Regions from separate parts of the Azospira sp. MPR-LB4 genome, predicted to be linked through region 1. Evidence: predicted binding sites of a transcription regulator. Region 1 holds the regulator's gene; each other region holds the start of a gene.
What was found. The regulator FNR, encoded in region 1, switches genes on or off when oxygen is low (the NO sensors DNR and NnrR bind a similar motif). The targets are predictions, from matches to a motif close to TTGANCTAGNTCAA.

Region 2: AC3QLZ_RS00305 (bifunctional acetate--CoA ligase family protein/GNAT family N-acetyltransferase) is a predicted target of FNR. The motif match lies at 2,045-2,058, and genes of this name have one in related genera.
Region 3: paaK (phenylacetate--CoA ligase PaaK) is a predicted target of FNR. The motif match lies at 1,723-1,736, and genes of this name have one in related genera.

The regions. Positions count from the first base shown of each region.
Region 1 covers NZ_CM179521.1:3,206,858-3,210,127, reverse strand. Annotated here, with positions in the region: gene hemN (oxygen-independent coproporphyrinogen III oxidase) at 1-830, opposite strand, end outside; gene fnr (fumarate/nitrate reduction transcriptional regulator Fnr) at 982-1,728, shown strand; gene AC3QLZ_RS15080 (hemerythrin domain-containing protein) at 1,825-2,403, opposite strand; gene AC3QLZ_RS15075 (SirB2 family protein) at 2,414-2,800, opposite strand; gene AC3QLZ_RS15070 (NnrS family protein) at 2,820-3,270, opposite strand, start outside.
Region 2 covers NZ_CM179521.1:65,394-68,663, reverse strand. Annotated here, with positions in the region: gene hpnE (hydroxysqualene dehydroxylase HpnE) at 1-1,314, shown strand, start outside; gene AC3QLZ_RS00310 (class I SAM-dependent methyltransferase) at 1,325-1,879, opposite strand; gene AC3QLZ_RS00305 (bifunctional acetate--CoA ligase family protein/GNAT family N-acetyltransferase) at 2,196-3,270, shown strand, end outside.
Region 3 covers NZ_CM179521.1:3,019,128-3,022,397, reverse strand. Annotated here, with positions in the region: gene sucC (ADP-forming succinate--CoA ligase subunit beta) at 1-972, opposite strand, end outside; gene AC3QLZ_RS14255 (DUF2889 domain-containing protein) at 1,024-1,575, opposite strand; gene paaK (phenylacetate--CoA ligase PaaK) at 1,809-3,125, shown strand; gene AC3QLZ_RS14245 (MATE family efflux transporter) at 3,222-3,270, opposite strand, start outside.

The sequences.
Region 1 (3,270 bases):
AGCTGCAGGCGCGTGTCGGCGTTGGGCAGGTCGCTCTCGTTGATGCGCCGCTGGGGCTTGAAGAGGCCCGGCAGGTGGGCATAGTTGTAGATGGAGAGACGCTCCGGGTCCATGGCCAGGACCCGCTCCAGGGTGCGGTTGAAGCCCATCACCGTCTGGTGGGGCAGGCCGTAGATGAGGTCCACGCTGATGGACTTGAAGCCGCTCTTGCGCGCCTGGTCCATCACCGTGAAGGTTTCTTCCTCGGTCTGGATGCGATTGATGGCCTGCTGCACCCGCTCGTCGAAATCCTGGACGCCCAGGCTCATGCGGTTGAAGCCCAGCTCGCCGAGCAGGGCCACGGTGGGCCGGTCCACCTTGCGCGGATCCACTTCGATGGAAATCTCGGCCCCATCCACCAGCTTGAAATGGCGGTGGGTGAGGTCCATCAGCTGGTGCATTTCCTCATGGGAGAGGAAGGTGGGCGTGCCGCCGCCCCAGTGCAGCTGGGAGACTTCCCGATCCCCGTCCAGCAGGTACTCGGCCTGCAGGGCCATCTCCTTGCCCAGGTACTTGATGTACTTGGCGCTGCGGCCGTGATCCTTGGTGATGATCTTGTTACAGGCGCAGTAGTAGCAGATGGTGTTACAGAAGGGGATGTGGAAGTATAATGACAGCGGTCGGCTGATACCGCCGATGTTGCGTTTGCCCAACCACAGCTTCAGGGCCTCGGCATCGAAGGCTTCGACAAAACGGTCAGCCGTCGGATAGGACGTGTAGCGCGGTCCATTGACGTCGAAGCGGCGGATGATCTGGGGATCGAAAACCAGGTTGTTGGCGGTAAATGTCATTGAAAAACAGTCGTTGCAGAACCACACATTAGGTGCGGCTTATTATCGTGGTGCAGGAACTGGGGCACGTTGACCTGGATCAAAGGCTTCCAAAGGGCCTTCCGGCGCAGGTTACCACCATCCGAACGCCCTTGGCCCAGCGAGGAACAGCATGCCGTTGAAGAAGACCAGCGCCCAAGAAATTACCCTGTCGGTCATCAAGACCGCCTGCTCGAACTGTAACCTGCAAGAACTGTGTCTTCCCTACGGTCTCAACGAGACCGAGATGTCCAAGCTGGACGAACTGGTCAGCACCCGCCGCAAGATCAAGCGCGGCGACCACCTGTACCGGGCCGGGGAGGCCTTCGAATCCATCTACGCCATCCGCGCCGGTTTCTTCAAGACCGACGTGCTGCTGGAAGACGGCCGCGACCAGGTCACCGGCTTCCAGATGGCCGGCGAGCTGCTGGGCCTGGACGGCATCAGCACCGAACACCATTCCTGTAACGCGGTGGCCCTGGAAGACAGCGAAGTCTGCATCATCCCCTTCCCCCGCCTGGAAGGCCTGTCCCGGGAGATCGTGGCCCTGCAGCACCACTTCCACAAGGTGATGAGCCGGGAGATCGTGCGCGACCACGGGGTCATGATGCTGCTCGGCACCATGCGGGCGGAAGAACGGCTGGCCGCCTTCCTCCTCAATCTCTCCCAGCGCTTCACCGCCCGCGGCTATTCCCACGCCGAGTTCTACCTGCGCATGACCCGGGAAGAAATCGGCAGCTACCTGGGCCTCAAGCTGGAAACCGTTTCCCGCGCCTTCTCCCGCTTCCAGGAAGAAGGTCTGATCGCCGTGCAGCAAAAGCACATCCGCATCCTGGACATCCCGGGCCTGAAAAAGCTGATGACCCACCAGTCGGCCTGATCCCGGGCAAGCGTCAAACAAAAAAGCGGCTCCGCGGAGCCGCTTTTTTTATTGCCCGGATTATTGCCCGGGCTTAGTCCAGGAGTGCCGGCAGTCCTACTGTTCCCCTTCCGGAAACACCGCCCCCCGCCGTGCCGCCATGCTGCGGCCGACGGCGGCCGCCTGCTCGGGGGACAGCAGGCGCCGCCCCAGGGGCAGCAGCTCCCGGGTTTCCAGATCGATGTGTCCCAGATAAAGCTCGGCCAGCCCTTCCACCATGGCCGCCGGCAGGGCCTCGCTGCATTCCCCCGGCTGGGCCGCGACGATGGCCTGCAGGCGGGCCAGCACCTCGTCCCGGGCCCGGTCCATGCGCCGGTGATCGGCCAGGATGCGCTCGATGAGGGCCTCCACCTGAGCCGCCACCGCCGCTTCCCGGGCCACCGCCTGGCTCGCCCGCAGGGCGGGAAAGAGGTCATCCTCCTCGTCCGCATGGTGATGGGGAGCGGCCACGGAGAAATAGCGCAGCACGCCCTGGGCCGCCTCCCGGGCAGCCTGGTCGGCACCGTGCCGGGGCAGGTGCTGCACCAGGCGACGCAGGGTCTCGATCTGGGCCTGGATGCGACCGTGACAGGCATCCAGCATTTCCAGGGGTTCGTCGAAACTGGGGGCGGCGGCGCCCAACAGGCTGTGGCTCATGCAATTCCTTTCACAGACCGGCGAAGAAGCCGGCGGGATGACGCGTCAGGGCAACGGAAACGATATAGGCGAAACACGACAGGGCCATGACGAAAAAGATGCCCCGCACCGCCTTGCTGCGCCCCCGCTTGAGGGCCACGCTGCCACAGCCGATGTAGGCCAGCAGGGCCAGCACCTTGGCCGTCAGCCAGCCCTGGACGAAGGGATACTGGCCGGAGAGAAAGGCCAGGGCCAGGGCGCTGCCGAGCAGCAGGGTATCCACCACATGGGGCGCCACCCGCGGCAGGCGCCCCTGCAGTCGAGGCGACTCCTGCAGCATCCAGAATCCGCGCAGGAGGAATCCGAGGCCGGAGAGGACGACGCAGGTGATGTGCAGATGCTTGAGGGCCAGGTACATGGGATGGCTCCGCGATCCGTCAGCCGGGCTGGCCGTCGGGCCGGGGCCGCAGGTACATGGCGCCGTGGCGCCGCACCCACAGGGCGAACACCAGCAGCCAGGCCAGGCTGGCCAGCCACTGCAGGTTGAAGGGGCCGGACAGGGGCAGGAACTCGCCGGCGATGCGCAGCAGGGGCACGCTCTGGAACAGCCAGAACAGGGGCCAGGTGGTCTGATCCCCGGCGTTGATGGGCCGGCCCGAATGCCCCAGGGTGACCCGGGTGACCATGCCCAGCAGCATGGAAACAAAATAGCCGATGCTGATGGCGTGCAGGGGCGCCAGGCCGCCGAAGCTGCCGCCCAGCGCCAGGGCCAGCCCCTGGCAGGCATAGAGCACCAGCCCCAGGCCCAGCCAGACGGTGGCGCCGTGGATCATGGCCAGCATGGGCACCGCCAGGCTGCGCCGAAGCTGCCACTTCCAGGAGAAATGG
Region 2 (3,270 bases), 590 kb from region 1:
GGCACCGGGGCACCGGCCCGGGTCGCCATTGTCGGCGCCGGCTGGGCCGGCCTGGCCTGCGCCGTGGCCCTGGTCCGCCAGGGCATCCCCGTCAGCATCTTCGAATCGGCGCGCCAGCCGGGCGGTCGCGCCCGCCTGGTCCAGGTCGAAGGCCTGGCCCTGGACAACGGCCCCCACCTGCTCATCGGCGCCTACGGCGCCACCCTGGAACTGATGGACCAGATCGGCAGCACCGGGCACCTGCGCCGGGCGCCCCTGGCCCTGCTGACGCCGCCCCACTTCAGCCTGCGCCTGCCGCGCCTGCCCGCCCCCCTGCACCTGGCCTGGGGCCTGCTCACGGCCAAAGGCGCCGGCCTGGGCGAGAAGGTCGCCGCCGCCCGCTTCATGCAAGCCCTCCAGGCCGGCGATTACCGGCTGCCCGCCGACTGCAGCGTCAGTGAACTGCTGCAACGGTACCGCCAGGGCCCCCGGTTGACCCGTTTCCTGTGGGAGCCCCTGTGCCTGGCCGCCCTCAACACCCCGGCCGCCGCCGCCTCGGCCCAGGTCTTCGCCAACGTCCTGCGCGACAGCCTGGGTGGCCCGGGAGGCGCGACGGACATGCTTTTGCCGACCACCCACCTGGGGGGCCTCGTCCCTGAACCCGCTGCGGCCTGGCTGGCTGAAAAAGGCCAGCCGGTGCGCCTCTCCAGCCGGGTACGCCGCATTTCGGCCAGCGGCGCGGGTTGGCGACTGGAGTGGGAAAACGAAGGACAGACGGGCAGCGCCGAATTCAGCCAGGTGGTGCTGGCCACCGCCCCCCAGCACGGCGCCGCCCTGCTGCCGCCGGCACCGGCCCTGTACGCCCTGCGCCGGCAACTGGCCGCCTTCGCCTACGAGCCCATCGCCACGGTGTATCTGCAGTACGACGCAGACGTAACCCTGCCCTTCCCCCTGCTGGGCCTGGCCGGGCCCATCGGCCAATGGGTCTTCGACCGGGCCCCCCTCGACGGCCACCGGGGCCTGCTGGCCTGCGTCCTCAGCGCCCACGGTCCCTGGGAAGCGCTGGCCCCCGAGGCCCTGGCCCAGGCCCTGCACCGGGAGCTGGAAAGCGCCCTCGGCCGCCCCCTGGCGCCACCCCGCTGGCAGCGCACCATCCGGGAGGCCCGGGCCACCTTCGCCTGCCGGCCCGATATGGACCGCCCCGCCAACGCCACCCCCCTGCCCGGCCTGTGGCTGGCCGGCGACTACACCGCCGGCGACTATCCGGCCACCCTGGAAGGGGCCGTGCGCAGCGGCCATACGGCCGCCCGTCTGATCGCCGCCAACCTGGCTTAAGTGCCCCGCCTCAGGGCCGGCCGGGAAGCCGGGGCAAGTCGCCCCGCACCGCGCACAGGCGCTGCACCATGGCCGCTTTCGGCGCCTCCACCTCTCCCGCCTCGTAGGCAACCACCTGCAGCCCCTGCTGCCGGCAGACCTCCAGCAATTCCCCCGGCTGCAGCAGGAAATCCGGCCGGCTCGGCTTGCCGAAACGCTCGTTGCCCGCCATGAAGGTCTCGTAGAGCAGCACACCCCGGGGCGCCAGGGCTACCGTCAGCAGGGGCCACAGGGGCCGGTGCAGATAGTTGGTGACGACGATGCCGTCAAAGCGGCGTGCGGCCAGGGGCCAGGGAGCACCTTCCAGGTCCGCCGCCAGGGCTTCGATGCCCGGCAGCCCCGCCAGGGCGGCAATGGCTCCGGCTTCCCGATCCACGGCCGTCACCGCCAGGCCCCGGGCCGCCAGCCAGCGGGCATGGCGGCCGCTGCCGCAGGCCAGGTCCAGCACGCTGCCGCCGCCGGGCAGGAGGTGGGCAAAACGGGTGATCCAGGAGGATGGCGGCAGGACGGAAACAGGGGCGGACATGGGAGCTCCGAACGAAGGCTGGGCAAAAGCTGGGAGCAAGGGCTCCGGCCGAATATGGTGCAATGCAACATGGCGTACGGGTGAAACAGGGCACGGCCGAATCAACCCCGGCAAGCGGCCGGAAATCGGCCCGACAGGCAGACTATAGGTTTAATTGTCACTTTCCTGACCTGGATCAAACGGCAACCGGGGGCTGCGGTTTTCCCCATGAGACACCTTCTGACTTTTGTGCTAGATTTTTGCGTCGCACAATATCAAACTGGAACTCGAATCAGCACCGGCCAAGCCGGGCTGGTCCAAAGCTCGGGGACAAGTCATGCACGAAGAAGAACACTACCTTACCAGCCTGTTCGAACCCAAGTCCGTCGCCGTCATCGGTGCCTCGGACCGGGAAAACTCCGTCGGCAACATCATCTACCGCAACATCGTGGCCGCCGGCTACAAGGGCCGCCTCTACCCGATCAACCCCAAGCACGACACCGTGCAGGGCGTGCAGGCCTACAAGTCCATCGAGGAGATCGGCGCCCGCGTGGACCTGGCCGTGATCGCCACCCAGGCCCGCACCGTGCCGGCCATCATCGAGCAATGCGGCCGCAGCGGCGTCAAGAACGTGGTGGTCATCACCGCCGGCTTCGCCGAGGCCGGCCACTCCGGCGCCGCCCTCGAACGCAAGATGGTGGAAATCGCCCGCAGCTACGGCGTGCGCATCCTGGGCCCCAACTGTCTCGGCCTGATCCGCCCGGTGCAGGGCCTCAACGCCACCTTCGCCAACATCTCCGCCAACCCGGGCAACCTGGCCCTGGTCTCCCAGTCCGGCGCCCTGTGCACCGCCATTCTCGACTGGGCCAAGGTCAATGACGTGGGCTTCTCCTCCGTCATTTCCACCGGCGGCTCCGCCGACATCGATTTCGGCGAGATTCTCGACTACCTGGTTTACGACAACCGCACCCACTACATCCTCATGTACGTGGAAGGCATCCGCAACGCCCGCCGCTTCATGAGCGCCATGCGTTCGGCCGCCCGCATCAAGCCCATCCTGCTGCTCAAGGCCGGCCGTTACGAATCCGGTTCCGTCGCCGCCCAGGTGCACTCGGGCATGGCCCTGGGCTCCGACGCGGTGTTCGACGCCGCCCTGAAGCGGGCCGGTGTGGTGCGGGTGCGCAACATCGGACAGCTGTTCTACGCCGCCAAGGGCCTGGCCTCCAAGTTCCGCCCCGACGGCAACAAGCTGCTGATCATCACCAACGGCGGCGGCCCCGGCGCCATGGCCGCCGACCGGGCCGCCGAGCTGGGCATTCCCCTGGCCGACCTGTCCCAGTCCACCATCGCCTCCCTCAATGCGGTGCTGCCGCCCACCTGGTCCCACGCCAACCCCATCGACATCGTCGGCG
Region 3 (3,270 bases), 190 kb from region 1:
CTTCATGATGCCGCCGAAGATGTTGACCAGGATGCCCTTGACCTTGGGGTTCTTGAGCATGATCTTGAAGGCTTCGGTGACCTTCTCGGTGGTGGCGCCGCCGCCCACGTCCAGGAAGTTGGCCGGCTCGGCGCCGAACAGCTTGATGGTGTCCATGGTGGCCATGGCCAGACCGGCACCGTTCACCAGACAGCCGATGTTGCCGTCCAGGGAGATGTAGGCCAGGTCGAACTTGGAGGCTTCGATTTCGTCGGCGTCTTCTTCATCCAGATCGCGGTATTCGACGATTTCGGGATGACGGAAGAGGGCGTTGGAGTCGAAGTTGAACTTGGCGTCCAGAGCCTTGATGTTGCCGTTGCCTTCCAGGATCAGCGGGTTGATTTCCGCCAGGGAAGCATCAGTTTCCATGTAGCACTGGTACAGCTTCTTGATCTCGGCCTGGGCCTTGGCCACGGAGTCGGCGGGAACGCCGATGCCCTGGGCCAGGTTCAGGGTCTGCTGGTCGGTGATGCCGACCAGGGGATCAACGAATTCCTTGAGGATCTTCTCGGGGGTGGCGTGGGCCACTTCCTCGATGTCCATGCCGCCTTCGGAGGAGGCCATGACGGCGACCTTCTGGGTAGCGCGGTCGGTCAGGACAGCCAGGTAGTATTCCTTCTTGATGTCGGCGCCTTCTTCAATCAGCAGGCGGCGGACCTTCTGGCCTTCCGGGCCGGTCTGGTGGGTCACCAGTTGCATGCCCAGAATCTGGGTGGCGTATTGGCGCACTTCATCCAGGGACTTGGCAACCTTCACGCCACCGCCCTTGCCGCGGCCACCAGCGTGAATCTGGGCCTTCACGACCCACACCTTGCCGCCCAGTTCCTCGGCGACCTTGACAGCTTCGTCGACGGAGAAGGCAGGCTTGCCGCGCGGCGTCGTCACGCCGAACTTTCTCAGGATCTCCTTACCCTGATATTCATGAATTTTCATGCGCTTTCCTTGCTTGGTTGAAGTTGCGAGCAAAAGGCAGGAGTGTCTCCCCTACCCCATTTTCTGGTCACGGTACCAGCGCGGGTAATAGCGCTGGACCGCTTCCGAAGTGGATTCGAGGGCATGGCAGCGGTCAAGCTGATAAGGCTTGTGACCATGGTCCTCGTTGTCTTTCATTTCACTGGCAAAGGTCTGGATCGCCGCCGTCGGCAGCACCATGACCAGCTCGGTCAGATGGGAGCAGCCTTTGACATCGCCAAAACGCTCCTTGACCGCCCTGCGGAAGCCGTGAAACAGATTCAAGCCTACCAGCCTGTTGTAATCCGCGTTGATACGGTCGCATTGTCCCACATAGGGCATGCCGTCCGTCCGGGTCTCCGCCGCGAGAATGTTGAATTCCCGATCGATGGTGACCCGTACCCACATATCGTGCACCGGTTCTCCTGCTGGCCGCAGCCCGGAGGAAAGGGGGTAATCATGATCCTTGACGTCGGTCAGACGCGCCTCCACGTCCCACAGACCATCCTCGCGCTTGAAGCCATACAACTGGATGCTGCGGACGTGCAGGCGCTGGCGGGCAACAGGGGCAGGGGAAAGTGGCATGGGGAGGCCGGATTCTTTATGCAACGGATTACAGCAGCGGAGCGCTATCTTATTGTTAGTCCGCCAATATTAACACAAGAAAAAAGGCGCCCCGCTGTTTTGCATTCATAATTATGGATACAAATCCCGGGCCCGCAGCGCCTCCATTTGATCCAGATTAAGCGCCCCCCGCCGCGTCGCCCCCAGAATCCCGGACAGCATTATTACAACGACAAAAAGTCGGGGAGAAAACCATGCACCGGGAGTCCGCCGCCGCCCTGGAAGGGGAACGCATCGCCCGCGCCAGCCGGGACGAAATCGCCGCCCTGCAGCTCAAGCGCCTGCAACAGTCCCTGCGCCACGCCTACGAGAAGGTGCCCCATACCCGGGCCAAGTTCGACGCCCATGGGGTCCATCCGGACGACCTGAAGACCCTGGCGGACCTGGCCAGGTTCCCCTTCACCGGCAAACAGGACCTGCGGGACAACTACCCCTACGGCCTTTTCGCCGTACCCATGCGCGACATCGTGCGGGTACACGCCTCCAGCGGCACCACCGGCAAGCCCACCGTGGTCGGCTATACCGCCGGCGACATCGACCGCTGGGCCGACATCATGGCCCGGGCCCTGCGCGCCGCCGGCGCCGGACCGGAGGACATCGTCCATGTGGCCCACGGCTACGGCCTGTTCACCGGCGGCCTCGGCGTCCATTACGGCGTCGAGCGCCTGGGCGCCACGGCGGTGCCCGTTTCCGGCGGCCAGACCGAGCGCCAGGTGCAGCTCATCGCCGACTTCAAGCCCACGGTGCTGGTGGTGACGCCCTCCTACGCCCTCAACCTGGCCGACGAATGCGAGCACCAGGGCTTCGACCTGGCCGGCTCCAGCCTGCGCATCGGCCTCTTCGGCGCCGAGCCCTGGGGCGAAAGCATGCGGGCGGAGATCGAGCGCCGCTTCGGCATCGCCGCCATGGACCTCTACGGCCTGTCGGAAGTGATGGGCCCCGGCGTCGCCAGCGAATGCATCGAATCCCGGGATGGCCCCACCATCTGGGAAGACCACTTCTACCCGGAGATCATCGACCCCAATACCGGCGAAGTCCTGCCCGACGGCGCCCACGGCGAACTGGTGTTCACCTCCCTGACCAAGGAGGGTATGCCGGTGGTGCGCTACCGCACCCGGGACCTGACCACCCTGCTGCCGCCCACGGCCCGCAGCTTCCGCCGCATCGGCAAGATCACCGGCCGTTCCGACGACATGCTGATCATCCGCGGCGTCAACGTCTTCCCCAGCCAGATCGAGGAATTCGTGCTCAAGCAGGCCGAGCTGTCGCCCCACTACCAGCTGGAGGTGTGGCGTGAGGGCCACCTGGACAAGCTGGACATCCGGGTGGAACTGAAGCCCGAGTTCGCCAATGCGGGCACCCACGTCTCCGAGCAGGCGGCGCGGGAGCTGCAGCATCACATCAAGTCCTATATCGGCATTTCCACCCGGGTGCGGGTGGAGGCGGTGGGCAGCATCGAACGGGCCGTCGGCGGCAAGGCCCGGCGGGTGGTGGACAAGCGGCCGCAATAGCGGCCGCCTGGAAGGCAGGCAGGACGCCGCTGCCAGCCGTGCCTTGCCTGACAACGAGGCGGGATGCGTCTTTTCAGGCAGGACCGGCGAAGCGCCCTATTCCCGGGTTGCCGCCAGCACCCGCCACAGCAGGCCGCCCAGCAGC